DNA from 3 places in the Streptomyces sp. NPDC001828 genome. Region 1 is predicted to be linked to each of the others. Evidence: riboswitches for the same ligand, from Rfam matches in the RefSeq annotation. Region 1 holds a riboswitch; each other region holds the start of a gene.
What was found. Region 1 has a riboswitch for cobalamin ahead of ACFYZA_RS26065 (cobalamin biosynthesis protein). Riboswitches for the same ligand answer to the same signal wherever they lie in the genome.
Positions count from the first base shown of each region.

Region 2: it holds a riboswitch for cobalamin, as region 1 does, so the genes downstream of both, ACFYZA_RS04495 (CoA-acylating methylmalonate-semialdehyde dehydrogenase) here and ACFYZA_RS26065 (cobalamin biosynthesis protein) in region 1, are expected to answer to the same signal.
Region 3: it holds a riboswitch for cobalamin, as region 1 does, so the genes downstream of both, ACFYZA_RS29325 (ribonucleoside-diphosphate reductase subunit alpha) here and ACFYZA_RS26065 (cobalamin biosynthesis protein) in region 1, are expected to answer to the same signal.

Region 1 is NZ_JBIATV010000010.1:61,471-71,601, reverse strand. Features, by position in the region: gene ACFYZA_RS26075 (putative cobaltochelatase) at 1-33, opposite strand, end outside; gene ACFYZA_RS26070 (cobyric acid synthase) at 122-1,666, opposite strand; gene ACFYZA_RS26065 (cobalamin biosynthesis protein) at 1,648-2,604, opposite strand; cobalamin riboswitch at 2,699-2,841, opposite strand; gene ACFYZA_RS26060 (hypothetical protein) at 2,963-3,187, opposite strand; gene ACFYZA_RS26055 (anion permease) at 3,220-4,488, opposite strand; gene ACFYZA_RS26050 (GH25 family lysozyme) at 4,619-5,416, opposite strand; gene ACFYZA_RS26045 (class II aldolase/adducin family protein) at 5,522-6,175, shown strand; gene ACFYZA_RS26040 (alpha/beta hydrolase) at 6,263-7,393, shown strand; gene ACFYZA_RS26035 (hypothetical protein) at 7,750-9,093, shown strand; gene ACFYZA_RS26030 (VOC family protein) at 9,249-9,638, opposite strand; gene ACFYZA_RS26025 (neutral zinc metallopeptidase) at 9,669-10,131, opposite strand, start outside.
Region 2 is NZ_JBIATV010000001.1:966,414-976,544, reverse strand. Features, by position in the region: gene ACFYZA_RS04525 (ribonucleoside triphosphate reductase) at 1-1,316, shown strand, start outside; gene ACFYZA_RS04520 (anaerobic ribonucleoside-triphosphate reductase activating protein) at 1,313-1,906, shown strand; gene ACFYZA_RS04515 (enoyl-CoA hydratase) at 1,965-2,747, opposite strand; gene mmsB (3-hydroxyisobutyrate dehydrogenase) at 2,744-3,667, opposite strand; gene ACFYZA_RS04505 (enoyl-CoA hydratase/isomerase family protein) at 3,664-4,740, opposite strand; gene ACFYZA_RS04500 (acyl-CoA dehydrogenase family protein) at 4,737-5,885, opposite strand; gene ACFYZA_RS04495 (CoA-acylating methylmalonate-semialdehyde dehydrogenase) at 5,890-7,389, opposite strand; cobalamin riboswitch at 7,613-7,798, opposite strand; gene ACFYZA_RS04490 (short-chain fatty acyl-CoA regulator family protein) at 7,825-9,243, opposite strand; gene aceA (isocitrate lyase) at 9,620-10,131, shown strand, end outside.
Region 3 is NZ_JBIATV010000012.1:105,691-115,821, forward strand. Features, by position in the region: gene ACFYZA_RS29290 (endonuclease/exonuclease/phosphatase family protein) at 1-639, shown strand, start outside; gene ACFYZA_RS29295 (endonuclease/exonuclease/phosphatase family protein) at 647-1,657, shown strand; gene ACFYZA_RS29300 (aldo/keto reductase) at 1,657-2,652, shown strand; gene ACFYZA_RS29305 (MMPL family transporter) at 2,639-4,789, shown strand; gene ACFYZA_RS29310 (LuxR C-terminal-related transcriptional regulator) at 4,823-5,800, shown strand; gene ACFYZA_RS29315 (DUF3311 domain-containing protein) at 5,944-6,231, shown strand; gene mctP (monocarboxylate uptake permease MctP) at 6,228-7,847, shown strand; cobalamin riboswitch at 7,944-8,084, shown strand; gene ACFYZA_RS29325 (ribonucleoside-diphosphate reductase subunit alpha) at 8,209-10,131, shown strand, end outside.

The DNA.
Region 1 (10,131 bases):
GACGACGGCGGTGAACGGATACCGGGTGCTCATGTGCTGATCTCTCCTTCGAGTAGTGCTGTACGCCGGGGGCCCGCGAGACTGGCCGGGGCGTCCACGGGGCGTCGCGGGGCGGCCCTGGTCATGGCGCCCCCGGCGGGATGAAGGGCAGCCCGGCGGGCGGACCCTGCTCGATCAGGCGCAACAGGGCGTCGGTGTCCGCGTGTTCTTCGATCAGGTCGCCGAGCCGGTCGAGCTGCTCCTCGCGCAGCACCCCGAACGAGGTGTCGGGCGCGGGCACGAACCGGCGGCCCGCATCGTGCGCGACCCGTTCGAGGAACCGGCGCCGGAACGCGTCGCTCTCCAGGGAGCCGTGCCAGTGCGTCCCCCACACCGAGCCCACCCGGCACCCGTCCAGGAAGGTCTCCCCGCCCAGGACCTGGGCCACCCCGTGGTGGATCTCGTACCCCTCGACCCGCTCGCCGAGGGCCTCGCCGACGGGCCGGGCCAGGGTCTTCTCGGCGGCGAACCGCACCCGTACGGGCAGCAGCCCGAGGCCCGCCACCGTGCCCGCCTTCGACTCGACGTCGTCCTCGATGTGTTCACCGAGCAGCTGGAACCCGCCGCAGATGCCGAGGACCGGGCGGCCCCCGGCGGCCCGGCGGGCGAGCTCGGCCGCCAGGCCCCGCTCGCGCAGCCACTCCAGGGCGCGGACCGTGCCGCGCGTGCCGGGCACGACCACCAGGTCGGCGTCGGTGAGCTCCTCGGGCCGGTCCACGAACCGCACGACCACGCCGGGTTCGGCCGCGAGCGCGTCCACGTCGGTGAAGTTGGACATCAGCGGCACCGCGCAGACCGCGACCCGCAGCACGTCCTCGCCGACCGGAGGCGTCACCACCGACTCCCGCACGGCCCCGCGCATCGAGACGCGCAGCCCGTCCTCCTCGTCGATGCCCAGGCCGTGGGCGTACGGCAGGATCCCGTAGGTGTGCCGCCCGGTGAGGCCGCGCAGCATCTCGATGCCGGGCTCCAGGAGCGTCACATCGCCCCGGAACTTGTTGACGACGTACCCCGCGACCAGCGCCTGGTCCTCGGGGCTCAGCAGCGCCGTCGTCCCGAAGAACGAGGCGAAGACGCCGCCCCGGTCGATGTCGCCGACCACCACCACGGGCAGCCGGGCGGCTCGCGCTATGCCCATGTTGACGATGTCGGTGCGCCGCAGATTGATCTCGGCCGGGCTGCCCGCGCCTTCGCAGATCACGGCGTCGTACGTGTTCCTGAGCTCCGCGAGGCAGTCAAGGACGGGGCCGAGGAGCGCCTCTCGGCGCCCTCCGCTCAGCGCGTTCCCGGCGGACGGCCCGCCGGACGTGCCGAAGAACCCGCGGGCGCTCAGCTCGCCCACCGGCCTGCCCATGAGGACGACCTGGCTGGAGCGGTCGCTGCCGGGCTTGAGCAGCACCGGGTTCATGAGCGCGGTCGGCTCCACCCGGGCCGCCTGCGCCTGCATCGCCTGCGCCCGGCCGATCTCCGCGCCCTCGCGCGTGACGAACGAGTTCAGCGACATGTTCTGGCCCTTGAAGGGCGCGACCTTGACGCCCCGGCGCACCAGCCAGCGGCAGATCCCGGCCGTGACGACGCTCTTGCCGGCGTCCGATGTCGTGCCCGCGATCAGCAGCCCGCCACCCATGTACGTCCCCTCCTCACAGCGGCCCGCGCCACCACGGCGGTGGCCAGCGTCAGCCAGCCCACCGTGCGCGAGAGCCGTACCGCCCGTTCGATGTCCGCGACTTCGACGGCCCGCCCCGGCGCGTTCAGGACCGGCCGGTGCTCGACGCGTCCCGCGTACGAGAGCGTGCCGCCGAGCCGTACGCCGAGCGCCCCCGCGAACGCGGCTTCCACGGGGCCCGCGTTGGGGCTCGGGTGCCGGGCGGCGTCCGCGCGCCAGGCCCGTGCCGCGCCCCGGGTGTCGGGGCCCGCGAGGGCCGCGAGGACGGCGGTGAGGCGGGCGCCCGGCCAGCCCATCACGTCGTCGAGGCGCGCCGAGGCCCAGCCGTAGCGGCGGTACCTGGGCGACTTGTGCCCGACCATCGCGTCGAGGGTGTTGACCGCCCGGAAGCCCACGAGTCCGGGTACGCCCGCGAGCGCGCCCCACACCAGGGCGCCGACGACCGCGTCCGAGGTGTTCTCGGCGACCGACTCGACGACCGCGCGGGCGATGCCGTCGGCGTCCAGGGACTGCGGGTCGCGCCCGCACAGGTGCGGCAGGCGCTCCCGGGCCACCTCGATGTCGCCCGCTGCCAGCGCCCCGCCGATCGCGCGGGCCTCGCGGCCCAGCGAGGTGCCGCCCACCACCGTCCAGGTGGCGGCGGCGGTCAGCGCGACGGATGCGTGGGGGCGGCCGCGTACGGCACGGGAGACGAGGGCCGCGGCGCCCGCCGCGCCGCCCGCGCACACCAGGGTGTGCAGCGCGCCCCGGCCGCGGTCGTCGCGCCACAGTGCGCGTTCGGCGGCGGCGGCCGCCCGGCCGAACGCGGCGACGGGATGGCCGCGGCGCGGGTCGCCGAGCAGGAGGTCGCCGATGAGCCCGGCCGCGGCGCCGTAGGCGAAGGTGCGAGTGGCCCGCATGCTCAGCGCGCCGGGGCGTCGCGGAGGGGGCCGGAAGGTCTCGACGGGCAGGCGCGCATGGCGGTGTGTCCTCACTCAGGGTGTCCGCGCCCTGGTACGACGTGACCGGCGGTGAGAGTTCCTGGCTTCACGGGGATCTCTCCCCGGTGACAGTGGCGGGACCGCGCCGGATTCGCACCGGCTTCCTCTTCTGCCGCCGTAGCTGGCCGGTGCAGTCCACCACGGTGCGAGAACACCCGTCAACTTGCTGTTGACCTGCGGCGCGAGAGAGTGCCCGGCGTCACGGCGAACCGCCCCGCGGCGGGGGCCACGGGGCGGTTCGGGTGGTGCGTGCGGGTCGGGCGGTGCGACGCGCGGGTCAGGCGACGATCAGATAGATCCCGTACGCCACGGCCGCCGCGCAGAGCGCGAAGCAGGCGTACGCGCCGGTGCGGGCCATCGCCACGTTGCCCGCGGTGCCGGAGGCCGCGGCCTCCCGCTTGGTGAGGCCGACGATGCCGAGGGTGAACAGGCCCACCAGGCCGACGGTCACCGCGAGGCTGACGCCGAAGACGGAGCCGAGAGCTGCCCAGTCGATGTGCATGAGGATTCCTTAGCTGTGCCGGAGCAGCGGGGTCAGACCGTCGCCGGGGTGGGCGGATCGGCGGGGGCCACCGGGGCCGGGGACTGGATGGTGGCCTTGAGGTCGGCGGCCGCCGCGGCGAGGCCGGTCGGGGGCGGGGTGACGGCGGCGATCGCGGTGGTGATGACACCGGCGGGCTCGGCCACGGGAGTCTCGACGACCTCGTCGGCGGTGACGTTGTGGTGGTCGACCGGCTGGCGGCGCGACAGCTTCCAGATGACGCCCGAGCCGGCGATCAGGAGGACCGCGACGGCGGCGATGCCCCAGGTGCCCTGCTGGGTGAGGAACTCCGCGCCCGCGCCGACCAGGCCGGCGGCCGGCAGCGTCAGGACCCAGGCGACCGCCATGCGGCTCGCGGTGGACCAGCGGACCACTCCGCCCTTGCGGCCGAGGCCCGCGCCCATGACGGAGCCGGAGCAGACCTGGGTGGTGGAGAGCGAGAAGCCGATGTGCGAGGAGGCCAGGATGACGGTGGCGGCACCGGTCTGGGCGGCGAAGCCCTGCGGCGGGCGCAGCTCGGTCAGGCCCTTGCCCATGGTGCGGATGATGCGCCAGCCGCCGAGGTAGGTGCCCATCGCGATGGCCAGACCGGCCGAGACGATGACCCACAGCGGGGGGTTCGCGCCCGGGTGCAGCACTCCGCCGGTGACCAGGGCGAGGGTGATGATGCCCATCGTCTTCTGCGCGTCGTTGGTGCCGTGGGCGAGCGAGACGAGACCGGCCGAGGCGATCTGGCCGGCCCGGTAGCCCTTGGCGGTGGCCTTCGGGTCGGTGTTCCGGTTGATCCGGTACGTGAGCTTGGTGGCCAGCATCGCGGCGACACCCGCGACGATCGGGGCGGCGACGGCGGGGAGCAGCACCTTGGTGACGACGGTGGAGCCGTTGACCGAGCCCCAGCCGGCCGACATGACCGCGGCACCGATGAGGCCGCCGAACAGGGCGTGCGAGGAGCTGGAGGGCAGTCCGAGCAGCCAGGTCAGGAGGTTCCAGAGGATGGCACCGACCAGGGCCGCGAAGATGACCTCGGTTCTGATGCCTTTTTCGTCGATGATCCCGCCGGAGATCGTCTTGGCGACCTCCACTGACAGGAACGCGCCGACCAGGTTGAGCGCGGCGGACATGGCGACCGCCGTCTTGGGCTTCAGGGCGCCGGTCGAGATGGTGGTGGCCATCGCGTTGGCGGTGTCATGGAAACCGTTCGTGAAATCGAACACGAGAGCTGTCACGATCACAATCGCGAGCAGCAGCGTGATGTGTTCCATTTACCCAGTCAATCGTTCGACGTCAGTGGCGGGACGAACGTAAGTAACCTGAGTGAACGGAAGATGAACTGGGGCGGGCGCAGCGGTGACCGTGGCCGTTTCTCGCTCCCCGTCGGCGAGCGGGGCCCGTTCAGCGCCCGGCCGCGAACCGCTTCAACTGCGCAAAACTCCCATTGAAGAGATTCTGGTCACCCGGCAGGCTCCCGCCGCCGTTCGCGTACTGCCAGAGCGTCCAGTACGACCAGCCCGCGGGCAGCGCGCCCGGCGTGGTGGCGTACCTGGCCAGCCACAGTGCGTGGGTCGGCCCGAAGGCGCGGCTGCGCCCGGTGCAGTCGTTCCACCAGGCGGCGGTCGTGTAGATCACCGGCCGGCGCCCGGTGCGCAGCCGCACCTCGTCGCTGAACCCGGCGATCCACTGGGTCATCGCGGCCGGGCTCAGGCCGTAGCACTTGGCGGAACTGCGGCTCTTGGTGTCCTTGGCGTCCTTGGTGTCCTTGCCGTACGGGTTGTGCTCCAGGTCCACCGCGGGCGGCAGCGTCCAGCCGTCGCCGGTCCAGCCGCCGCCGTTGCGCACGAAGTAGTCGGCCTGCGCCCGGCCCGAGGACTGGCCGGGAACCGCGAAGTGGTAGGCGCCCCGGACCAGACCCGCCCTCCGGGCGCCGTCGTACTGCTGGCCGAAGTAGGGATTGCGGTACGTCGTCGCCTCGGTCGCCTTCACGTAGACGAAGGAGGCGCCCCGGCTCCTGGCCGCCGCCCAGTCGACGCTGCCCTGGTGCGAGGAGACGTCGTGGCCCGCGGGCCTGGTCTCGGCGGCGGCCCCGGGCGGGGCCGCGAGCGCGGCGCAGCCGAGAACGAGCGCGGCCAGGGATCCCGCGAGTGCGACCCGCGACCGGACCCGACGAAGCAGTGGATTACGGCCGCTAGTCATGCATTCCCCCGAAAACCCGGTGTACGGAACAAAGCACCCAGAGGCTAGTCCAAGATCACCGCCCGGTCCGCCGCCGGGGCGCTCCCGCCTGGCAGGATCGCCCGCATGAGCGACGACGAGGCGGCGACGGCCGCGGCTTGGGCCGAACTGATCGACACCGCGAGGCGAACCGCCGCCGAGGGACTGGTCGTCGGCACCTCGGGCAACGTGTCGGTGCGCGTCGGCGAACTGATCCTGGTCACCCCGACCGGTGTGCCCTACGACCGGCTCGGCCCCGCCGACACGGTCGCCGTCGACCTCGAAGGCCGTCAGGTCCTCGGCACCCTCCGGCCCACCAGCGAGATCCCGATGCACCTCGCCGTGTACCGGGGCACCGACGCCCGGGCCGTCGTCCACACCCACGCCGTGCACGCCACGGCCGTCTCCACGCTGGTCGCCGAACTTCCCCTGGTCCACTACATGGCGGCCGCGCTCGGCGGCCCGGTCCGGGTCGCCCCGTACGCCCTGTACGGCAGCGAGGAGCTGGCCGCGAACATGCTGCGCGCCCTGGAGGGCCGCAGCGGCTGTCTGCTGCGGAACCACGGAACGGTCACCTACGGCGCCTCCCTCGCCCAGGCCTACGACCGCACCGCCCAGCTGGAGTGGATGTGCCGCCTGTGGCTCACCGCCGCCGCCCTGCCCGGCCGTACCCCCTCCCTGCTCACCCCCGGCCAGCTCGACGAGGTGGGCGAGAAGCTGCGCGGCTACGGACAGCCGTAGGCCCGGCGGCCCCGCACGCGCCACGGCCGCCGCACCGATGGGCCACGCCCACTGGCATCCCCGCCGCCCCGCCCCGAGACTGAACGCGTGCGCCCCGCTACGAAGACGGCAGCGGCCGTCACCACACTCCTCGGCGTCGGGGCGGCAGCGGTCGTCGCCGGACGCTTCGCCAGCGACGCCGCGCTCAAGGCGGCGCCGGGCCGTCCGCTGCCCACCGACCCGCCGCTGACCGTGCACGCCCTGGCGCCCGGCCGGATCACCCTGACCCGCTCGCTCGCCGCGCTGCGTCCGGGCACCTACGGACTCGCGGGCGACGACGGCACCCACGCCGTCGTCGGCCCCGTGCTCGACGGCGCCCCGCACAGCGCGGACACCGTGGTGCGCCGCCTGGAACGGGTCACCCACGGCACCCTCGCGGCGGGGGACCGTCTGCGGCTCACCCCGCAGACGCACCGGGGCACCCCCAACACCGCGCTCGGCATCGAGCACCGGGACGTCGAGATCCCGGCCGAACTCGGCCCGCTGCCCGCCTGGTTGACGCCGGGCGAGCGCGCCACCTGGGTGATCGCCGTGCACGGGCTCGGCACCACCCGCGAACACCCGCTCAACATCGTGGAGTTCCTGCGCCGCCAGCACCTGCCGGTCCTCGTCCCCGCCTACCGCGGCGACGCGGGCGCGCCCCGCTCCCCGGACGGGCTCGGCCACCTCGGGGACTCCGAGTGGCGCGACCTGGACGCCGCGATCCGCTACGCCCTGCGCGCCGGGGCCCAGCGCGTCATCCTGCACGGCTGGTCCACCGGCGCCACGATGGCCCTGCACGCCGCCACCCGCTCCGCGCTGCGCGAGCGCATCGCCGGCATCGTCCTCGACTCGCCGGTCCTGGACTGGGAGTTCACCCTCAAGGCCCTCGCCTCGGCCCGCCGCACCCCCGGCCCGCTGCTGCCGCTCGCGGTCCGCGCGGCCCAGGGCCGCACCGGCATCCACGGCGACCGCCTCCAGGAAGCCGTCGACCCCAGGGCCCTACGCGTCCCGACACTGCTCTTCCACGGCCCCGACGACACCGTCGCCCCCTGGGGCCCCTCGCGACAACTGGCCGGCCGGCGGCCGGAACTCATCACCCTGCATCCGGTCCAGGGCGCCCCGCACGCCTCGATGTGGAACGCGGACCCGGCCGGCTACGAAGAAACCCTGCGCCGGTTCCTCACCCCGCTCATGTGACGCCCCCGTCGCCGCCGCGACCGGGGCGGGCGTGATTCCGCTTACGCTTTCGGACGGTCACCGGGCCGTGTTCATCCCACGGGGCGACTCCCGGCCACCGAGCGGTCCCGGCCACACCGCCCCGGCCGCCCGCGGCCGATTCCGGTTGGCCGCTCCGGCGGGAAACGAGCGCTGCCCCACGAGGGGGCGACCCCCCGATCCCCGGCCGCCCCCGGCGTCCCTGGCGTGTCTTCGGCGGCCGGTTCCGTTTGGGCTTTCGGGCAGTGACCGGGAAGACTGCATGCGTGACGTCCCGGAAGCCTGAAGAGAAGTTGCCGCGCGACTCCAGACTGCGGCTTGTCCGCGCTCCGCACCCGATGCAAGCCCGACCTCTTGCCGCCGCCCGCAGGGCCGCGACCGACCGGCGCACCCGGCCGGCCCCGCGCCCGCCCGCGGGCACCCCGGCCGCGGCCGAACTGGCCCGCCAGGCCAGGGCGGTGCTCGCCGACGCCGTACGCGTCGCCCGCTGGACCGACGCCGAGCGCGCCCGTGGCGCCGCCCCCGGCCCCGGCCGCCCGGGACCGCTGCCCGCGCCGGACACCGAGCGGGCGGCCGCCGCCCTGGGCCTGACGCCCGCTCAGGTGCGGGCCGGCTGGGACCGGGCCCGGCTCGCGGGGCTCGTCGAACTGCACGGCGCCACCGTGCGGCCGGGCTGGCGGCTGCGCGCCTGGGACCGTGACGACGCGGCCGTCCTGCGCGGCTGGGTCGCCCTGTTCGACGCGTGGTCCCTCGTCCATCCCGCGCCCGACGACATCGCCCCCACCGCCGTCGCCGAGGTCGTCGAGGCCGTTCCCCAGGTGCTCTCCCTCCTCCAGCTCTCCAACGGGCCGGTCCTCGTACCGGCCCTGCTCGACCTGCTGGAACAGCGGGTCGCCGAGCTGCGCGAGGAGCGCTGCGAGGTCCCCTACGGGCCTCAGCCCGACCCCGTCTCGATGCCGCCCCTGCTTCCCCACCTCCTCGGCTGGGCCCTGGCAGGCCTCGCCGCCGTCGGCGCGCTCGTCCTCGGCGAGGACCAGGCCACCTTGACCCCGCTCGGCAACTGGGCGGTGTGGGTCAAGCTGGAGCAGATCTGCGTCGCCGCCCAGAGCCCGGCCGGCAACATCGAGCAGCCCGCCGAGGACATGCTGCGCGGCTGCGCGGGACTCACCCCCGGGCCGGCCCGCGCCGAGTACCGCGCGTGGACCGCCGCGCGGACCGTCGGCAGCGCCGTCACCGAGCTCCTCGACGTGGCCCGGGGCGACGACGCGCTGCTGCGCGGGCTCGCCTTCGAGGCGCTGCGGGTCGTGGGATCGCCCGCCGAGGCCGGGGTGCGCGCCGCCGTGACGGAAACGTGCCTCCGCCCCTACGCCCTGCTCTGGCTCGCCGAGTACGACGGCGGCGACCCCGAGGACGTGCTCGGGGTGCTCACCCGGGAGGAGTCCACCTGGCTGTGGGTCGACACGGCCGCCGCCGTGGCCGACCACGGCGAGAGCGAGCTCCTGGTGCGCCACCTCGACTCGGCGGTGCAGGGCACGGTCCCGGCGCTGCTCGACGAGGTGCGGGCCGTCGGACATCCGCGCACGGTCCAGGTCCTGGTGGCCCTCGCCGCCGCCCACCCCGACCCCGCCCTGGCCAAGGCGGTCCGCCGCGCCGCCTTCCAGGTCCACACCGGCTCCGTGTAGCGACGCGCGTAGCGACCACCCCGCCCACCCCGGGGGCGGGACGTCCTACGCCTTCAACCCGCCTTCTCCGACGGCCTGTTGGGGCCAGGGGTGCGCCCCGAGATCCGGCGCCCCGCCCAAGGGTCCGGGGCCCCGGGCCCTTGGCCCGGGGCCCTTCACTCCCCGCCGCCCGGCGCGTACGTGCCGAAGCTCCACACATTGCCCTCCGCGTCCCGCGCCGTGTAGTTCCGCGAGCCGTAGTCCTGGTCCGCCGGCTCCATGAGGATCTCCATGCCCTGCTCGGCGGCGCGGGCGTGGTGCGCGTCCACGTCGCCGACCACCACGTAGACCCCCACCGGGCCGCTGTCCGCCATGGCCTCGGCGAAGACGCCCTCGCGGCCCCTGGAGCCGACCATCACCAGACCCGTCCCGTAGGACAGCTCGGCGTGCGTCACGCTGCCGTGCTCGTCCTCGTACACGCACACCTCGGTGAAGCCGAAGGCGTTCTTGAGCCGGCGGATCGCCGCCTTCGCGTCGTCGTACAGGACCGTCGGATACATGCTCATGCCGGTCACTCCTTCCGGGCCGAGCCGGATTCAGCGGGACGCGAAGGTGTTGCAGCGGGCCATGTCGCCCGTCTGGTAGCCGGTGTAGAACCACTGCTGGCGCTGCTGCGCCGAGCCGTGCGTCCAGGTCTCCGGGGTGACCCGGCCCTGGAACTTCTCCTGGATCCGGTCGTCGCCGACCGCGGCCGCCGCGTCGAGGCCGTCCTTGATGTCCTGGTCCGTCAGCTTCGAGATCAGCGGCCGGCCGGTCGCCTTGTCCGGGGTCGTCGTGGCGTGGTGCGCCCACACCCCGGCGTAGCAGTCGGCCTGCAGCTCCACCTTCACCGCGTTGCTGCCGGCGCCCTGCCGCCCGTCCTGCGACTTCTGCAGGGTGCCCATCAGGTTCTGGATGTGGTGGCCGTACTCGTGCGCCACCACATAGGCCTGCGCGAAGGGGCCGCCGCTCGAACCGAACTTGGTGCGCAGTTCGTTGAAGAAGCCCAGGTCCAGATAG
Region 2 (10,131 bases), on a different contig from region 1:
TGCACAACCTGAACGTGCCCTCCCGCTGGGGCACCCAGACCCCGTTCACCAACCTCACCTTCGACTGGACCTGCCCGGCCGATCTGCGGGAGCAGGTGCCCGTGATCGGCGGCATGGAGATGGACTTCCGCTACGGGGACCTCCAGGCCGAGATGGATCTGATCAACCGCGCCTACATCGAGGTGATGGCCGAAGGCGACGCCACCGGGCGGGTGTTCACCTTTCCCATCCCCACGTACAACATCACCCGGGACTTCCCCTGGGACAGCGAGAACGCCGAGCGGCTGTTCGCGATGACGGCGAAGTACGGGCTGCCGTACTTCCAGAACTTCATCAACTCCGACCTCCAGCCGCACCAGATCCGCTCCATGTGCTGCCGGCTCCAGCTGGACCTGACCGAACTGCTCAAGCGAGGCAACGGCCTATTCGGCAGCGCGGAGCAGACGGGCTCCCTCGGGGTCGTCACCGTCAACTGCGCCCGGCTCGGCCACGTCCACGCCGGTGACGAGAGCGGCCTGTTCAGCGCGCTCGACCGGCTCCTCGACCTGGCCCGCACCAGCCTGGAGATCAAGCGGGTCACCGTGCAGGACCTGATCGACGGCGGGCTCTACCCGTACACCAAGCGCTACCTCGGAACGCTGCGCAACCACTTCTCCACCATCGGCGTGAACGGGATCAACGAGATGATCCGCAACTTCACCCACGACGCCCACGACATCACCACCCCCGAGGGGCACGGCCTGGCCGTCCGGCTGCTCGATCACGTGCGGGCCCGGATGGTCGAGTTCCAGGAGGAGACCGGGCACCTCTACAACCTGGAGGCGACCCCGGCGGAGGGCACGACGTACCGGTTCGCGAAGGAGGACCGCGATCGCTTCCCCGGCATCCTCCAGGCCGGCTCGGACGAGCACCCCTACTACACCAACTCCTCGCAACTGCCGGTCGGTTGGACCGATGACGCCTTCGCGGCGCTGGAGATGCAGGACGAGCTGCAGGGCAAGTACACCGGGGGCACGGTGCTGCACCTCTACCTGGCGGAGCGGATCTCCACCGGGGAGGCGTGCCGCAGTCTGGTGCGCCGCTCCCTCGAACGCTTCTCCCTGCCCTATCTCACGGTGACACCGACGTTCTCGATCTGCGCCTCGCACGGATACCTGGCGGGAGAGCACCCCAACTGTGCGCAGTGTGGGGCCAGTTGCGAGGTGTGGACCCGCGTCATGGGGTATCACCGGCCGGTCGCCTCCTTCAACATCGGCAAGAAGGGCGAGCATGCCGAGCGGGTCCACTTCCGTGAAGGCGCGGGGGCCGTGGCGTGATACGGATCGGCGGCTGGTCACGGCTTTCGGGCTGCGACTGGCCGGGCCGTCTGGTCACCACCGTCTTCTGCCAGGGGTGCCCGTGGCGGTGCGGATACTGTCACAACCCCGGTCTCCTGCCTCCGCGTTCGGCGCCCGTCGTGCCCTGGGACACGGTGACGTCCCATCTCGCGCGCCGTCGCGGCCTCCTGGACGGCGTCGTCTTCTCGGGCGGTGAGCCGCTGCTCCAGGCGGGTCTGGCGGGCGCTTTGCGCGAGGCTCGCGCGCTCGGCTTCGCGACCGGCCTGCACACCGGCGGCGCCTATCCGCGCCGCTTCGCGCAGCTCCTTTCGGAGGGGCTGCTCGACTGGGTCGGCTTCGACGTGAAGGCCGCCCCGGCCGCGTACGAGAAGGTGACGGGCGTCTCCAACAGCGCGGCTCCCGCTGCCCGTTGCCTGCGCCTGCTCCTGGACGCCGGGGTGCCGCACCAGATCCGGACCACGGTCGACCCGGCGCTGCTCGACCGGGCGGACGTCGCGGAGCTGGAGCGGTGGCTGGCACGGCAGGGTGTGCGCGGCCATGTGAGGCAGGAGGCCCGGCGGGTGACCTGACGCGGGGTGGCCCGGCCGCCGTGGGCAGGAGGCTCACGGCGGCCGGGCCGCGCTCTTCCTACCGGTGGGTGAACTCCGGTGGCCTCTTGTCGATGAAGGCCGTCATGCCCTCCTTCTGGTCCTGGGTGGCGAACACCGCGTGGAACAGGCGGCGTTCGAAGCGGACGCCTTCGGCGAGGGTCGTTTCGAAGGCCCGGTTGACGGATTCCTTCGCCATCATCGCGACCGGCAAGGACATCCCGGCCACCGTGTCCGCTACCGCGAGCGCCTCGGCGACCAGGTCGGACGCGGGCACGATCCGGGAGACCAGACCGGCGCGCTCGGCCTCGGACGCGTCCATCGTGCGGCCGGTCAGACAGAGTTCCATCGCCTTGGCCTTGCCCACCGCGCGGGTCAGCCGCTGGGAGCCGCCGATGCCCGGGATCACCCCGAGTCTGATCTCCGGCTGACCGAAGACGGCCGTGTCGGCGGCGAGCAGAATGTCGCACAGCATGGCCAGTTCACAGCCGCCGCCGAGGGCGTAGCCCGCGACCGCCGCGACGGTCGGCGTACGCAACTGGCCGAGCCGGTCCCAGGCGGTGAACCAGTCGCTGAGATACATGTCCAGGTAGCTTCGCGGCCGCATCTCCTTGATGTCGGCACCGGCCGCGAAGGCCTTCTCGGAGCCGGTGAGGACGATGCAGCCCACGTCCGGATCCCGGTCCAGTGCCTCGGTGGCGGCGACGACCTCGGTCATGACCTGGAGGTTGAGCGCGTTGAGCGCCTTGGGCCGGTCGAGCGTGAGCAGGGCGGTGCGCCCCTTGCGCTCGACGACGATGGTCTCGTACGCCGTGTCGGTCATCGGGTTCCCTCTTTCTGGTGCCTCGCTGCCGCCGCCGCGTCGCGCAGGGCGTGGACGATGCCGGAGAAGTCCTCGCCCGCTCCGGCGCCTTCGGCGTACGCCGCGTACAACTCGGCCGCACGCAGGCCGAGTCCGGAGTCGATGCCGCCGGCCCGCAGGGCGTTGGCCGCGAGCCCGAGGTCCTTGGCCATCAGGGGCGCGGCGAAGCCGGGCCGGTACTCGCGGTTGGCGGGGCTGGCCGGAACAGGGCCCGGGACGGGGCAGTTGGCGGTGAGCGCCCAGCACTGGCCGGACGCGGTGGAGGCCACGTCGTACAGCGCCTGGTGGGACAGGCCGAGGCTCTCCCCGAGGACGAACGCCTCGCTGACCGCGATCATCGAGACGCCGAGGATCATGTTGTTGCAGATCTTCGCCGCCTGTCCGGCGCCCGGGCCGCCGCAGTGCACGGCCTTCTTGCCCATCACGGCGAGCAGCGGCGCGGCCTGTCCGTACTCCGCCTCTCCCCCGCCCGCCATGAAGGTGAGCGTGCCGGCCTCGGCGCCCGTCACACCGCCCGACACCGGCGCGTCCAGGGCGCGGTGCCCGGCCGCGACGGCGGCCTCGTGGGCGGCGCGCGCGTCGGCCACGTCGATGGTGGAGCAGTCCACGAACAGCGTGCCGGGCCTGGCCGCCGCGAGGAGCCCCTCGTCCTGGTACAAGGCGAGGACATGGCGGCCGGCGGGCAGCATGGTGATCACGACGTCCGCCTCGGCGGCGGCGGCCGAAGCGTCTCGTGCCACCTCGACCCCGGCGGCCTCCGCCGCCGACAGGGCCTCGGGGACGAGGTCGCAGCCGATCACCCGGTGCCCGGCGGCCGCCAGGTTGGCGGCCATCGGGCCGCCCATGTGTCCGAGCCCGACGAAGGCGACGACAGCGCTCACCAGGGCACCTCCTCGGGGGAGTCGGGCCCGGCGAGGCGCAGTTCGCGCTCGCCGAGCGGAGCGAAGAAGCGGGCCACGTCGTCGTCGGTCACCTCGGCCAGGGTGGCGGGTGCCCAGTGGGGGGTGCGGTCCTTGTCGATGACCTGGGCACGGATCCCCTCGGCCAGGTCGGGTGCGGACAGGGCCGCGCAGGAGACGCGGTATTCCTGCTCCAACACCCTTTCCAGGGTGCCGAGTTGCTCGGCGGACCGCAGGGCGGCGAGGGTGACCTTGAGTGCGGTGGGCGACTTGGCGGCGAGGGTGTCCGCCGCCTCCTTGGCCGCGGTCACCCCGCTCGCCAGGAGCCGGTCGACGATCTCCTCGACGGTGTCGGCCGCGTAGCAGTGGTCGATCCACTCGCGCCGCTCGGCCAGTTCACCGGGCGGGGCTTCGGTCGTGTGCCGCACGAGCACCTCCGTGACGGGCGACCGGGCGAGGTCGGCCGTCAGCGCGCCGAGCCGGGCCGCCGGAACGAAGTGGTCGGCGAGGCCGCACAGCAGGGCGTCGGCGGCGCCCACCGCGTTTCCCGTCAGGGCCAGGTGGGTGCCGAGCCTGCCCGGTGCGCGGGTGAGGAGATGGGTCCCGCCGACATCGGGGACGAAGCCGATGCCGGTCTCGGGCATAGCCACGCGGGAGCGCTCGGTGACGATCCGGACGCTGCCGTGGGCCGAGACGCCGACGCCGCCGCCCATGACGATGCCGTCCATGAGGGCCACATACGGCTTGCGGTAGCGGGCGATGCGGACGTTGAGGCGGTACTCGTCGCGCCAGAAGTCCGCCGAGGCGCTGCCGCCCGCGCGCGCGTCCTCGTAGATGGAACGGATGTCACCGCCCGCGCACAGGCCGCGCTCGCCGGCGCCACGGATCAGGACGGTCTCGACGGCGGGGTCGTCCTCCCAGGCGGCGAGCGCTTCGTCGACGCGGCGGACCATGGTGTGGCTGAGCGCGTTGAGCGCCTTGGGGCGGTTGAGGGTCACGTATCCGGTGTGGCCCTCGGTGTGCAGCAGGACCTCGTCCTGTCCGTCCGGGCTCATCGCAGGTTCTCCGTGAGTCCTCGGGCGACGATGACGCGCATGATCTCGTTGGTTCCTTCCAGGATCTGGTGCACCCGGAGATCGCGCACGATCTTCTCGATGCCGTACTCGCTCAAGTATCCGTACCCGCCGTGCAGCTGAAGTGCCTGGTCGGCCACGGTGTAGCCGGTGTCGGTGGCGAAGCGCTTGGCCATGGCGCAGAGCTGGGCGGCCCCCGGGTCACCTCCGTCGAGTGCCTGGGCCGCGGTGCGGACCAGGGCACGGGCGGCGGTGAGTTCGGTGGCCATGTCGGCGAGGCGGAACTGGAGCGCCTGCGCGTCGAGCAGCCGGGCGCCGAACGCCCGGCGGTCGGCGAGATGGGCGAGGCTGCGGTCCAGGGCGCTCTGGGCGCCGCCGAGCGAGCAGGCCGCGATGCCGAGGCGGCCGCCGTTGAGGCCGTTCATGGCGATGCGGAAGCCCTCCCCCTCCTCGCCCAGGCGCCGCTCCGCCGGGACGCGCACCTGATCGAGAACGACCTGGCGGGTGGGCTGAGCGTTCCAGCCCATCTTGCGCTCGTCGGCGCCGAAGGAGAGCCCCGGGTCTGTGCGTTCGACGACGAACGCGGAGATGCCTCCGGGGCCGTCGCCGCCGGTGCGGGCCATGACGATGTACACGTCGGAGGCCCCGGCCCCGGAGATGAACTGCTTCACTCCGGTCAGGACGTAGTGGTCGCCTTCGCGCTCGGCGCGGGTGCGCAGGGCCGCCGCGTCCGAGCCCGCGCCGGGTTCGGTGAGGCAGTAGCTGCCGAGGGTCTCGGCGGAGCAGAGGCCGGGCAGCCAGCGGTCGCGCTGGTGCTGGTCGCCGTACCGGTCGATCATCCAGGCGACCATGTTGTGGATGGAGAGGTATCCGGCGATGGAGGGGCAGCCGGTGGCGAGCACCTCCAGGACGAGCACGCCGTCGGCGCGGGTGAGCCCGGAGCCGCCGGACTCCTCCCGCACGTAGATGCCGGCGAGGCCGAGCCGGGCCGCGCGGCGCAGCACGTCGACGGGGAAGTGCTTGTCCTGGTCCCACGCGATGGCGTGCGGGGCGAGCTGCTCCTGGGCGAAGTCGAGGGTCACTTCGGCCAGGGCGAGCTGGTCCTTGCTGAGCAGGGTCGTGGTCACCGGGTCACCCCATCGTCGGGATGGTGAAGCTCGCGCCCTCCTTGACCCCGGAGGGCCAGCGCGAGGTGACGGTCTTGGTGCGGGTGTAGAAGCGGACGGCGTCCGGGCCGTGCTGGTTCAGGTCCCCGAAGCCGGAGCGCTTCCAGCCGCCGAAGGTGTGGTAGGCCACCGGGACCGGGATGGGCACGTTCACGCCGACCATGCCGGTGTTGACCCTGCGCGTGAAGTCGCGGGCGGTGTCTCCGTCGCGGGTGAAGATGGCGACCCCGTTGCCGTACGGGTGCTCACTGGGCAGTCGCAGGGCCTCCTCGTAGTCGGCGGCCCGCACGACGCACAGCACCGGGCCGAAGATCTCCTCGCGGTAGATCCGCATGTTCGGCCGTACGTGGTCGAAGAGCGAGGCTCCGGCGAAGAAGCCGGTCTCGCTCCCGGGCAGCGTGAACCCCCGCCCGTCCACTACGAGTTGGGCTCCTTCGGTGGCGCCGATGCCGACGTAACGGTTGACCCGGTCCAGCGCGTCGCGGCTGACCAGGGGGCCGAAGTCGGCGTCCGGGTCGTCGGAGCGGCCGATGCGCAGGGTGGCGATGCGTTCCTTGAGCCGGGCGACCAGGGCGTCGGCGGTCTCCTCGCCGACGGGGACGGCGACCGAGATCGCCATGCAGCGCTCGCCCGCCGAGCCGTAGCCCGCGCCGATCAGCGCGTCCACGGCTTGGTCCAGGTCGGCGTCCGGCATCACGATCATGTGGTTCTTGGCGCCGCCGAAGCACTGGGCCCGCTTGCCGTGGGCCGCGGCGGTGGCGTAGATGTGCGCGGCGACGGGGGTCGAGCCGACGAAGCCGAGCGCCTGGACCCGTGGGTCCTCCAGGAGGGTGTCGACCGCTTCCTTGTCGCCGTTGACCACGTTGAGCACACCCGGCGGCAGCCCGGCCTCAAGGAAGAGTTCGGCGAGGCGCAGCGGTACCGACGGGGCACGCTCGGAGGGCTTCAGGACGAAGGCGTTGCCGCAGGCGAGTGCGGGTGCGGCCTTCCACAGCGGGATCATGGCGGGGAAGTTGAAGGGGGTGATGCCGGCGACGACCCCGAGCGGACCGCGCAGTGAGTGCACGTCGATGCCGGAGCCGGCGTTGTCGGTGAACTCACCCTTGAGCAGGTGCGGAATCCCGGCCGCGAACTCGACGACCTCCAGGCCGCGTTGGATGTCGCCGTGGGCATCGGCGACGGTCTTGCCGTGTTCGGACGAGAGCAGCCGGGCCAGCGACTCCCGCTCTCCTTCGACGAGTTGGAGGAAGCGGAGCAGCACGCGGGCCCGTCGCTGCGGATTCCACCCGCCCCAGTCCCGCTGCGCCTCCTCGGCGTTGGCGATGGCCGCCTCGGTGTCGGCGCGGCCGGCGAGGGGGACCCTGGCCCGCACCGCGCCGGTGTTGGGGTCGTACACGTCGGCATGGCGGCCGGAGGTTCCGGTGGTGTGCTTTCCGCCGATGAAGTGGGTGAGTTCACGGACCATGGAAACCTGCTCTCGTCAGGTGGGATCCGAGGAGGGCGCGGCTTGCCGGCGGGACGGCACCGATCGGGGTGCGCGGCGCCCGCAAGGCGCGGGACAGCGAAGGACCGAAGCCTTCGACGAGTCACGAACGCGCGGACAGGGCCGTGCGCTTCGGGAACTCCGACGGATCACCAGGGCCGTGGTCACGTACCGGTGCCATGCGTGTCTTCTCCATCCTCGTGGACAACACGGAACACCCCACGGCCGGTATCCTGACTCCCGGATCAGCGCACATCGCCCGCCTTCCCGACGTCTCACACGTCAGTGGCGTACCGCTCGGCGACACACTCCCCGGTCACAGTGGCGGGACCGCGCCGGATTCACACCGGCTTCCCTGCACCGCGGGCTTACCCACGAACATATAGTTGGACGTCCTAGTAAGTCCACCCCCGCCCGTCAGCCGATGCCCGGCTTCTCTTCGGCCACCGGGTAGGGGACGAAGGTGCTGCTGTTCTCGTCGACGGCGAGGCGCCGGTCCAGCGGCGGTACGGCCCGCTGCGGGCAGTCGGTGCGTTCGCACAGGCGGCAGCCCATGCCGATGGGGACGGCGGCGGAGGTACTGGCGAGGTCGAGGCCGTCGGAGTACACCAGCCGTGCGGCGTGCCGGAGTTCACAGCCGAGCCCGATGGCGAAGGTCTTGCCCGGCTCGCCCCAGCCGCCCCGGTGGCGGGAGACCGCCCGGGCGGTCCACAGATAGCGCCGGCCGTCCGGCATGGCCGCCACCTGGACGTGGATGCGGCCGGGTGCGGCGAACGCCTCGTACACGTTCCACAGCGGGCAGGTGCCGCCCGCCCGTGAGAAGTGGAAGGCGGTGGCGGACTGGCGCTTGGACATGTTGCCCGCCCGGTCGACCCGCACGAAGGAGAAGGGCACCCCGCGCAGCCGGGGGCGTTGCAGCGTGCTGAGGCGGTGGCAGATCGTCTCGTAGCCGAGTCCGAAGTGGTCGGTCAGGCGCTCGATGTCGTAGCGGGATTCCTCGGCGGCCGCGTGGAAGCGGCGGTAGGGCAGGATCAGCGCGGCGGCGAAGTAGTTCGCGATGCCGATCCGGGCGAGCGGCCACGCGGCGGAGTCCTGGTCGAAGTCCTCCGAGGCGAGGGCGGAGATTCCCTCCGCGTGTTCGAGCAGGGCGAGTTGGGTGGCCATCCGGAACGCCTGCTGGCCCGGGCGCAGCCGGCTGGAGAGATGCAGGACGCGGGCGCCGGGGTCGTAGTGGTGCAGGAGCCGGCCGGAGTCCGCGGCGGTCCGCACGCCGTGCCGTTCGGCGAGGCGCGCGGAGAGCGCGCGCAGGACTTCCCCGGGGCGTACGCCGGTCTCGGCGGCCAGGTCCTCGGCGGCGAGGTCGATGTCGTGCAGGTAGTTCTGCCGCCGGTAGAAGAACTCGCGGATCTCCTCGTGCGGGGAACGCGGCTGTGCCACCGCGCCGAGCCCCCGCCCCTCCGCGACCTCGGCGAGCCGCTCGGTCAAGTGCTGGTTGCGACGGCCCAGTTCGACCAGGACCGAGGCCACGGCGGGCATGCGCGCGGCGAGGTCCGCGAGGTCGGACGCGGACACCCGGCCCACGGAGACCTCGCCGGTGAGCGCGTCCCGCAGATCGGCGACCAGGCGGCTGGTGTCGCGCTCGGAGAAGAATCCCGGATCGACGCCGAAGGCCTCGGTCAGGCGCAGCAGCACGGGCACGGTCAGGGGCCGGGAGTCGTGCTCCATCTGGTTCAGATAGCTCGGGGAGATGGCGAGGGTGCGGGCCAGGTCGGCCTGGCTCATCCGCCGTTCCTCCCGCAGCCGGCGCAGCCGCGCCCCCGCGTACGTCTTGCTCACCCGTGGCTCCCGTGTGGTCACGATCGTCGGCATTGCCCGCGATCGTAGCCGTCCGGGTGCCTCGTACGGGCTTCGCAAAGTTGGCAATGTGCGGGCGGAAGATGCGCAGAACTTGGCATCTTTCCACGGTTGTTGGCACTGAGTGCCAATGCCAGAGTCGTATCGCGGCCCGCCGAACTCCGTCGGGCGGAGCGGATCCGGGGCGCGACTTCACGCCCTGACGTCGGCACTCCCGGCGTCTCCGCCCGGCTCTGCACCATTGCTCGAATGGCCGGCCAGGGGTCCGACGGGCCGCAGCCCCACCATCACGACGGCACCCAGTGCCGATCATTCGCACAGTTCACGACGCACAGGTTACGACTCCCGGGAGACGGTCATGGCACAGGCAGACACGATGACGGCGGCGGCCGCGGAGCTGGCGCGGCGGTGGGCGAGCGATCCGCGGTGGCAGGGGATCGAGCGCACCTACAGCGCCGAGGACGTGGTGCGGCTCTCCGGCAGCGTCCGCGAGGAGGCCACGCTGGCCCGGCGGGGAGCCGAGCGGCTGTGGCGCCAACTGCACGAGCGGGACTACATCCACGCCCTGGGCGCGCTCACCGGCGGGCAGGCCGTCCAGCAGGTGAAGGCCGGCCTCCAGGCGATCTACCTGTCCGGCTGGCAGGTGGCCGCCGACGCCAACCAGGCCGGGCACACCTACCCCGACCAGAGCCTCTACCCGGCCAACTCCGTGCCCCAGGTGGTGCGTCGGATCAACAACGCCCTGCTGCGCGCCGACCAGATCGCGACCGCCGAGGGCGGCACGGACACCACCGACTGGCTGGCCCCGATCGTCGCCGACGCCGAGGCCGGCTTCGGCGGACCGCTCAACGCGTTCGAGCTGACCAAGGC
Region 3 (10,131 bases), on a different contig from region 1:
GGGTACGAGGTCACCGTCCAGGGCGAGCTGGTCACGGTGTCCCGCTTCCCCGTGGTCGCGACGCCCGCGGTCGGCCCGGCCCGGGACGTCGCGGCGGACGCCGACTGGAACACGCGCTACCGGCAGGCCAAGGTGCTGCGGACCGATCTGCTGATCAGGGGGCGGACGGTGTCGTTCTACAACCTGCACATGCCGGTCTGGAACAGCATGACCGACGGCCCGCTCTCGGGCGCCTTCTACACCCACATGCGGGACAGCTTCGGCCCGCGCGCGGCTCAGTACGCCGGCCTCCAGGACGATGTGGACCACAACCCCAACCCGGTGGTGGTGGCGGGGGACTTCAACACCACGGCCGCCATGTCGGAGCTCGACGGGATCCGCTCGCGGCTCACCGACGCGGTGGGCGCGAGCGACGACCTCTACCCGACGAGCTGGGAGGAGGGCGGCTGGAAGCCCTTCTGGCGCACGGACTGGGCGTTCACCGGCCATGGCGTGAGGGCGGACGAGTACCGCTTCGACTCGCCGGAGAAGCTGTCCGACCACGCGGTGCAGGACCTGTGGGTGACCGTGCCGCCCGCATCGCGGCCGAAGGACGACTCGCGGCCGGAGAACGAGTCACGGCCCAGGAACGAAAGGTAAGCCCACCGTGTCCCCCGCTACCGCCGTCGCCCTCTGCGCTCTCGCGTGGGCCGTCTTCCTCGGCGCGCACCTGGTCCTCAACGGCCGCTGGTGGCCCTGGCTCGCCGTGTCCCTGCTGCCTCCGCCGCTCTTCGCCGCCGCGCCACTCGCCCTGCTCGCGGCGGCCGCGGCCGCGGGGAGCGTGCCGGGCGCGGCGCTCGCGGCCGGATGCCTGCTCGCGGGGTGGCGGGAGAGCGGCGTCAACTGGCGAGCCTTGCGCCGGAGTTCGGCTCCCGGAGCGCGGCGCGAGGGAGTCCGGGTGGTGTCGTGGAACACCCAGCACTGGAACCAGGGCCGCGAGCCCGACCGGTTCTACGCCTTCCTGCACACCGTGTCCGCCGATGTCTATCTGCTCCAGGAGTACCTGAACGGGTTCGAGGGCGGCGAGGTGTGGGACATCGACGACGAGGAGCGGCTGCGCGACGAGTTCCCGGGTCACCACCTGTCGGTCGACAACAACTCGGTGACCCTGTCCCGGTTCCCGCCCGCCGGGCCCCCCGTGCCGGTCGGCGCCTGCTCGCTGCGGGTCGACCTGCGCACCCCGGACGGCGTCCTGTCGACGTACAACGTGCACATCCCGGTCCAGCTGACGGTGATGAACCCGCTGAGCCGGGCCTTCTTCCGGGACATGCGGCGCCGGCACGAGGCGCGGCGGCGCGAGTACGACGCGCTGGTCGCCGATCTGCTGGCCAACCCCCACCCGTTCCTGGTGTCCGGGGACTTCAACACCAGCGCGGCGATCGGCGACATCCGCCGGATGCCGAGGGCCGCGCGCGACGCCATCGGGGCCAACCGCTCGCTGTTCCCGGCGAGTTGGCATGCTCGATGGAAACTGCGGCTCTGGCGCATCGACTGGGTGTTCACCAGCACCGGGGTCCGCGTGGAGCGGTACGCGTTCCGTGACCCGGGCGGTCTCTCCGACCACCTGGCACAGGACGTCACGATCACCACCACCGATATCGAGGAGATGAACGGTTGATGCAGTACCGACAGCTGGGCGGCAAGGACGGCCTGCGGGTGAGCACCCTGTGCCTGGGCACGCTCCCCTTCGGCACCCGGATCGACGAGGCGACCGCCTTCTCCGTCCTTGACCGCTTCTACGAGGCGGGCGGCACCTTCCTGGACACCGCGAACACGTACGCCTTCTGGGAGCCGGGCGCGACCGGCGCCGAGAGCGAGCTCGTCATCGGCAAGTGGCTGGCCAGCCGGGGCGTCCGGGACGAGATCGTGCTCGCCACGAAGGTAGGCGCGCTGCCCGAGCCGCTGGACGCGCCGTGGCCGGAGGCCGCCGAGGGCCTGTCCGCGCCGGTGCTGCGCCGCCAGGTGGAAGCCAGCCTGCGCAATCTGGGCACCGACCGGATCGACCTCTACTACGCGCACATCGACGACCGGAAGACGCCCGTCGAGGAGACCATGGGCGCGTTCGCCGAACTCGCCGACGCCGGGAAGATCTCGCTCTTCGGGTGCAGCAACTTCGCGGCCTGGCGCGTCGAGGAGTCGCGGGCCGCCGCCGAGCGCGCGGGCGGCCCTGCGTATGCGGCGGTGCAGCAGCGCTACACCTACCTCCAGCCGCGCCCCGGCGCCGCCTTCGGGGTGAACCCGCATGCCTCCGAGGAGCTCCTCGACTACCTGGCCACCCGGCCCGACCTCGCCTTCGTCGCCTATACGACCCAGCTGACCGGGGCGTACAACAACCCCGCGAAGGAGATTCCCGAGCAGTACCGGCACGCGGGTTCCACCCGGCGGCTCGCGGTGCTCGGCGAGGTCGCCAAGGAGCTCGGGGTCACCCCCGGCCAGGTCGTACTCGCGTGGGCGCTCGGCGGAGCGCTGCCCGTCCTGCCAGTGATCGGGGCGAGTTCGGTGGGCCAGCTGGACGAGTCGCTGGACGCGGTGGCCCTCGTCCTGTCCGACGAGGTCCGGGCCCGGCTCGACGCGGCGGGTGCCGATGCGGCGAGTTTCGATGCGGCGAGCTGAGCGGTACGCGGCCGGGCTCGTCCGCCTCTCCGTCGGCCACCGCGGGCTCGTGTGCCTGCTGTGGCTGGCGGTGCTCCTGGCGGGCGGCCTCGCGTCGGCGGCGAACCTGGGCCGCCTGGACCAGAGCTTCACGGCCTCGGGCCAGGACGGCTCCCGGGCCAACGCCGCGATCACCGAGCGGTACGGGGCCGGCGCGGGCGTCGCCCCGCTGGTCGCCGTGGTCACCTGGCCGGACGGCACCGACGCCCGGTCGCCCGGCACGGTGGGCCGCCTGAGGTCCGGTCTCGCCGGGGCGACGGATCCCGGCACCCGGGTCCTCTCGTACGCCGGCACCGGCGACGGGGCGTTCCTCTCGCAGGACGGCCGCACCACGTACGCCCTGGTGTATCCGCACTCCGGGAAGCCGGACCTGGCCGGGCTCACGGCGGTGCGGGACGCCACCGAGCGGCTGCGGACCGGGCTGCGCGCGGCGCTACCCGACGCCCGGGTGAACGTGACGGGCGTGCTCCCGCTCCAGGAGGACAGCGCCACCACCCGCCCCGGACTCGGACTCCAACTGGCCAAGTACGGCTGCGCGTTGGGGGCACTCGTGCTGCTCCTGCGGCGGTTCCGGCCGCTGCTCTCGCTCCTCCCGCTCCTCCTGGCGGCGGTGTCGTCGGTGGCGGCCCTCGTGGTGGTCCTCGCCCTCGCGTGCGCCATGGAGCTGAGCTTCGTCGTGGTGTATCTGATCCCGGTCGCGGCCCTCGCCCTCTCGCTGCGGCGCTCGGCGGGCCTGGTGACGGCCTGGCGGGCGGAGCTCGCGCGCGGCCGCGACGCGCGGCGGGCCGCGCTGCGCGCGGGATCCCTACTGGCGGGCCCGGCGGCGACCGGCACCTCGGCCGGAGCAGTGGCCCTGGCGTCGCTCGCCCTGTTCCCCGCCCCCTTCCTGCGCTCGATCGGCATCGCGGGAGCCACGGCCTGCCTCACCACCGGCCTGGCCGCCCTGACCCTGGGCCCGGCCCTGCTGTCGTGGCTGCCGGGTCGGGTGCGGGAGCGGAGTGGGGCCGGGTCGCGACGGATGGGGCAACTACCGCTCGCGGAGGGCGCGTTGAGGACGACCGGCGGAGTTCGGCGCGCTTCGCGGCCGCTCGCCGTCGCCACCCTCGTCGCCCTCGCCCTGCTCACCGGCGCGGCAGGGTTCCTGACGGCCGGGAACCCACGGGCCGAGGCGCTGGTGCGCGGTGGCCCCGGACGGGACGGGCTCGACCAGCTGACGGCGGCCGGGATGCCGACCGGTGTCCTCAACCCCCTTGAGGTGCTTGCCCCTTCGGCTGCCGGCCCCGGCCGGTTGGCGGCGATGGCGGCCCGGATTCCGGGCGTCCTGACGGCCGTGGCGCCCGGTGACGCGGCTTGGCGCCGCGATGGATCCGCGCTGGTCGCCGTCATCCCGTCCGGTGAGCCGATGACGGCCCCCGGCCGGCGCGCGATGGCCGAGGTGCGGGCCGCGACGGCCGGCACGGGGGCGCGGGTCGGCGGTTCGGGGGTGCCCGAACTCGACCTGGTGCGGGGCGTGTACCGCCTGGTCCCGCTCGCGCTCGCGGTCATGGCGCTGCTCGGCTTCGCCGTGATCGCCCGGCTGCGGTCCGCCCGGGCGGCCGTGCGGGCGGTGCTGTGCGGGGTGGTGTCGGCGCTCGCGGTGAGCGGGCTCCTGGTTCTCGTCTGGCAGTACGGCCCCGGCGCCCGGCTGCTCGGCGGGGTCGCGGCGACGGGGGCGGTCACCGGGTGGATCCCGCTGGTGGCGGGCGCCCTGGCCTTCCTCCTCGCGCTGGACCTGGCCGTGCCGGGCGGCTCGGCGCCGCGCGGCCGGGCGGGCGTCGGGCTCGCGGGAGCCCTGCCGCTTTTGGCCATCGGGCTCGGCCCGCAAGTGGAACTGGCCATTCTGGTCACGGCACTTGGCGGTGCGGTGCTGCTCGGCCCGGCGCTGCTCCGGGCCCTCTCCGTGTTGCCCGGACGGTCACGGCCCGGCCCACACGAAAGGGCCGCGAAATCCCCCGCAAGTGCCCTTCCGGCCACCCCCGCGTCATCTTATTGGTCTAGACCTAGATCGCCGCTCGGCCATACGATCCCCCTGGCCGAACCATCGGACCACGCACAGTGACATCACGGCATACGCGAACCTGGGGGAACCCGCATGCTCGAGGCACTCGGAATCCAGCAGTCCACCGAAACCGTCTACCGGCTCCTGCTTGAGCAACCGAGTTATGGCGTACCGGAGTTGGCCGAACAGCTGGGGTGGCCCGAGAGCGAGGTCAGGTCGGCGCTCGCCCATCTCGCCGACCTGCGGCTCGTCCTCATGGACGACGCTTCGGACCCGATCGCACCGTTCAACCCGGATGTCGGGTTCGCGTTCCTGCTCTCGCGCGCCGAGGCCGAACTGACCAAACGCAGACGCCAGGTCGAGCGGGCCCAGCAGGCGGTGGCGGCGATCCTCGCCAAGTTCAGCGAGAGCGGCACCTTCCGGCACGACGTGGTCGACCGCATCCAGGGCGTGGACGCGGTGCGCGAACGCCTGGAGGACCTGGCCTCCAGCGCCCGCGCCGAGTGCCTCTCCCTGCTGCCCGGCGGCGCCCAACTCCCCGACACCATGGACGCGAGCCAGCCCCTCGACGAGCTGGCCCTGGAGCGCGGGGTGCGGATCCGCAGCGTTTACCAGGAGAGCTTCCGCAATGACGCCGCCACCCTGGAGTACGTGCGCTGGTACTCCGACCTGGGCGGCGAGGCGCGCACAGTGCCGATCGTCCCGATGCTGATGGTGATCGTCGACCGCAGCGCCGCGCTGGTCCCGGTGGACCCGGAGGACGCGCGGGCCGGCGCCCTCGAAGTGCGCAGCCGGGGCCTGGTCAACGCCCTGGTCGTGCTGTTCGACCACCTGTGGGAGTCGGGCACCCCTTTCGGGGAGGCCCCGCGCCGCAACGAGCACGATCTCTCGCCGCAGGAAAGGGAGTTGCTGCTGCTCCTCGGCATCGGGTGCACGGACGACATCGCCGCGCGGCGGCTCGGGATCTCCCTGCGCACCGTGCGCCGGATGAGCTCGGAACTCATGTCCCGCCTGGGTGCGCGCAGCCGCTTCGAGGCGGGGGTGCGGGCGGCCAAGGAGGGCTGGCTCTGAGTCCACGAAAGGGGAGTTGGCCGAACTCGTGACCCGTCCGGAATCCGGACGGGGGTTCCCTTGACCGAATCTCTCCCCTAGATTTCCTGCGCATTACCAAGTGATCCAACGCACAGGTGATCGTGAGGGGACGGAACCACCCAATGCCGGAATCGACGGAAGTGAAGAGACCGGTGATCACGCCCTCGCGCGTGGTCATCGCGCTCTGCCTGATCGCGCCCTTCGTGGCGATGCTGTGGGTGAGCTCGTACGCCAAGACGGATCCTGCGCTCGGCGGCATCCCGTTCTTCTACTGGTACCAGATGCTCTGGGTGCTGATCTCGACGGTGCTCACGATGATCGCGTACAAGCTGTGGCAGCACGACCAGCGTTCGCGTACCGCCCCCGCCCCGCGCACCTCCGACGACACCGAGGGGGGTGCGTCCAAGTGAAGGACGGCGTGAACGGCGTCGCACTCGGCGTCTTCATCTTCTTCTTCCTGGCCGTCACGGTCATCGGCTTCATGGCCGCCCGCTGGCGCAAGGCCGAGAACGAGGCCAGCCTCGACGAATGGGGCCTGGGCGGGCGGTCGTTCGGCACCTGGGTCACCTGGTTCCTGCTCGGCGGCGACCTCTACACCGCGTACACCTTCGTCGCGGTGCCCGCGGCGATCTACGCGGCGGGCGCGGCCGGCTTCTTCGCGGTGCCCTACACGATCCTCGTGTACCCGCTGATCTTCACCTTCCTGCCGCGCCTGTGGTCGGTGTCGCACAAACACGGCTATGTCACCACCTCGGACTTCGTGCGCGGCCGGTTCGGCTCCAAGGGCCTCTCGCTCGCGGTGGCGATCACCGGCATCCTCGCCACGATGCCGTACATCGCGCTCCAACTGGTCGGCATCCAGGCAGTGTTGGACGTCATGGGCGTGGGCGGCGAGTCCGGCAACTGGTTCGTCAAGGACCTGCCGCTGCTCATCGCGTTCGCGGTGCTCGCGGCGTACACCTACTCCTCGGGCCTGCGCGCCCCCGCGCTGATCGCGTTCGTGAAGGACGGCCTGATCTACCTCGTCATCGCGGTGGCGATCATCTACATCCCGATCAAGCTGGGCGGCTTCGACGCGATCTTCAGCGCCGCGCAGCACAAGTTCGCCGGTCCGCCCGGCGGCAAGCCGACCGGGGCCATCGCGCCCGGCGAGTCGAGCCAGTGGACGTACGCCACGCTCGCCCTCGGCTCGGCGCTCGCGCTGTTCATGTATCCGCACTCGATCACCGCGACCCTGTCCTCGCGCAGCCGCAACGTGATCCGCCGCAACACCACGATCCTGCCGCTGTACTCCCTGATGCTGGGGCTGCTCGCGCTGCTCGGCTTCATGGCGATCGCGGCGGGCGTCAAGGTGAGCAACGGGCAGCTGGCCATTCCGCAGCTGTTCGAGGACATGTTCCCGGACTGGTTCGCGGGCGTCGCCTTCGCGGCGATCGGCATCGGTGCGCTGGTCCCGGCGGCCATCATGTCGATCGCGGCCGCGAACCTCTTCACCCGCAACATCTACAAGGACTTCATCAAGCCGGACGCGTCACCCGCGCAGGAGGCCAAGGTCTCCAAGCTGGTCTCGCTCGTGGTGAAGGTCGGCGCGCTGGTCTTCGTCCTGACCATGGACAAGACGGTCGCGATCAACTTCCAGCTGCTCGGCGGCATCTGGATCCTGCAGACCTTCCCGGCCCTGGTCGGCGGCCTGTTCACCCGCTGGTTCCACCGCTGGGCGCTGCTCGCCGGCTGGGCGGTCGGCATGGTCTACGGCACGCTCGCCGCGTACGGGGTGGCCTCGCCCACGCAGAAGCACTTCGGCGGCTCCTCCAAGGAGATCCCCGGCATCGGCGAGATCGGCTACATCGGCCTGACGGCCTTCGCGATGAACGTGGTGGTGACGGTCGTCCTGACCTTCGTCCTGCGCGCGGTGAAGGCCCCCGACGGCATCGACGAAACCTCCCCCGCCGACTACACGGCCGACGCCGGCGACCCGGGCGTCGCCGTCGAGCTCCCCCCGGCGACGGCGGGCTCGGCGCACTGATCCGGCGCCACGCCCCGTACGGCCAAGGGCCGCCGCATCCGAGAGGGTGCGGCGGCCCTTCCGTGTGGCGACACAAGATGTGGGGGGTGCCCGATGAGGCACCCCCCACATGTATGCTCGTGCTCGCTGTCGCCGCAGGGGAATCCGGTGGGAATCCGGAACTGTCCCGCAACGGTATGACCTGTACGTCTTTGTACGGGTCGAGTCCGAACACCTGCCGACGGTGCGTCCGGGTCGACCGAACCGGATGCCAGACGTCCGGGCCTCGCGGTTGGGCCGGTGGACGACGCGCTGAGGGCTGCCCCGACGCGCGCCGACGCCTCCCCCGAAGGCCCCGTGCCGAGCGAGGGAGTGCCCCCACGTGACCATCGCCCCAGCGGATCCCGCTTCAGCGATCACCGAAGAGCTCGCGGATGCCCCCGGGACCGCGCTGCTGCGGACCCTGACGGAGCTCACCGCCGATCTCGCGGACACCGACCCCGGCCGGGTCGCCGCCGCCGCGCTGCGGGGCCGCAACGCCCGCTCCGACGAGGCCGAGCTGCGCGAGCTGGCCACCGAGGCGGCCGCGGGGCTCATCTCCGAGGACCCGGCCTACTCCCGGCTCGCCGCCCGCCTCCTGACGATCACCATCGCCGAAGAGGCCGCCACCCAGGGCGCGGTGTCCTTCTCCGGCTCGGTCGAGGTGGGCCACCAGGAGGGCCTGATCGCCGACCGGACCGTCGAGTTCGTCCGCGCCCACGCGGCCCGTCTCGACGCCCTGGTGGACTCGGCCATCGCCGACGGCGCCGACGACCGCTTCGGCTACTTCGGCCTGCGCACCCTCTACTCCCGCTACCTGCTGCGCCACCCGATCACCCGCAAGGTCGTCGAGACCCCCCAGCACTTCATGCTGCGCGTGGCGTCCGGCCTCGCCGAGGACGAGTCGGTCCGCGCCCTGGACGAAGTGGCGTCCCTGTACGGCCTGATGAGCCGCCTGGACTACCTGCCGTCCTCCCCCACGCTCTTCAACTCCGGCACCCGGCACCCCCAGATGTCGTCCTGCTACCTGCTCGACTCGCCGCTCGACGAGCTCGACTCGATCTACGACCGCTACCACCAGGTGGCCCGCCTTTCCAAGCACGCCGGCGGCATCGGCCTCTCGTACTCCCGCATCCGCGGCCGCGGTTCGCTGATCCGGGGCACCAACGGCCACTCCAACGGCATCGTCCCGTTCCTCAAGACCCTCGACGCCTCGGTGGCCGCGGTCAACCAGGGCGGCCGGCGCAAGGGCGCGGCCGCGGTGTACCTGGAGACCTGGCACTCCGACATCGAGGAGTTCCTGGAGCTGCGCGACAACACCGGCGAGGACCAGCGCCGCACGCACAACCTGAACCTCGCGCACTGGATCCCCGACGAGTTCATGCGCCGGGTGGACGCCGACGGCACGTGGTCGCTGTTCTCGCCCGCCGACGTGCCCGAGCTCGTCGACCTGTGGGGCGAGGAGTTCGACGCCGCCTACCGCGAGGCCGAGGCCGCCGGGCTCGCCCGGAAGACCATGCCGGCCCGGGACCTGTACGGCCGCATGATGCGCACCCTCGCGCAGACCGGCAACGGCTGGATGACGTTCAAGGACGCCTCCAACCGCACCGCCAACCAGACGGCGGAGCCCGGCCACACGGTCCACTCCTCCAACCTGTGCACCGAGATCCTGGAGGTCACGGACGACGGCGAGACGGCCGTCTGCAACCTCGGCTCGGTGAACCTCGGCGCGTTCGTGGTCGAGGGAGCCCACGGCGGGGAGATCGACTGGGAGCGCCTGGACGACGCCGTCCGCACCGCGGTGACCTTCCTGGACCGGGTCGTCGACATCAACTTCTACCCGACCGAGCAGGCGGGCCGCTCCAACGCCCGCTGGCGTCCGGTGGGCCTGGGCGCGATGGGTCTGCAGGACGTCTTCTTCAAGCTGCGCCTGCCCTTCGACTCCCCCGAGGCGAAGGCCCTTTCCACCCGGCTCTCCGAGCGGATCATGCTCACCGCCTACGAGGCCTCCACCGACCTCGCCGAGCGGTCGGGCCCGCTGCCCGCCTGGGACAAGACCCGCACCGCGCGCGGTGTGCTGCACCCCGACCACTACGACGTCGAGCTGACCTGGCCGGAGCGCTGGGCGGCCCTGCGGGAACGTATCGCCAAGGTCGGCATGCGCAACTCGCTGCTCCTCGCGATCGCCCCGACCGCGACCATCGCCTCCATCGCGGGCGTGTACGAGTGCATCGAGCCGCAGGTCTCCAACCTCTTCAAGCGCGAG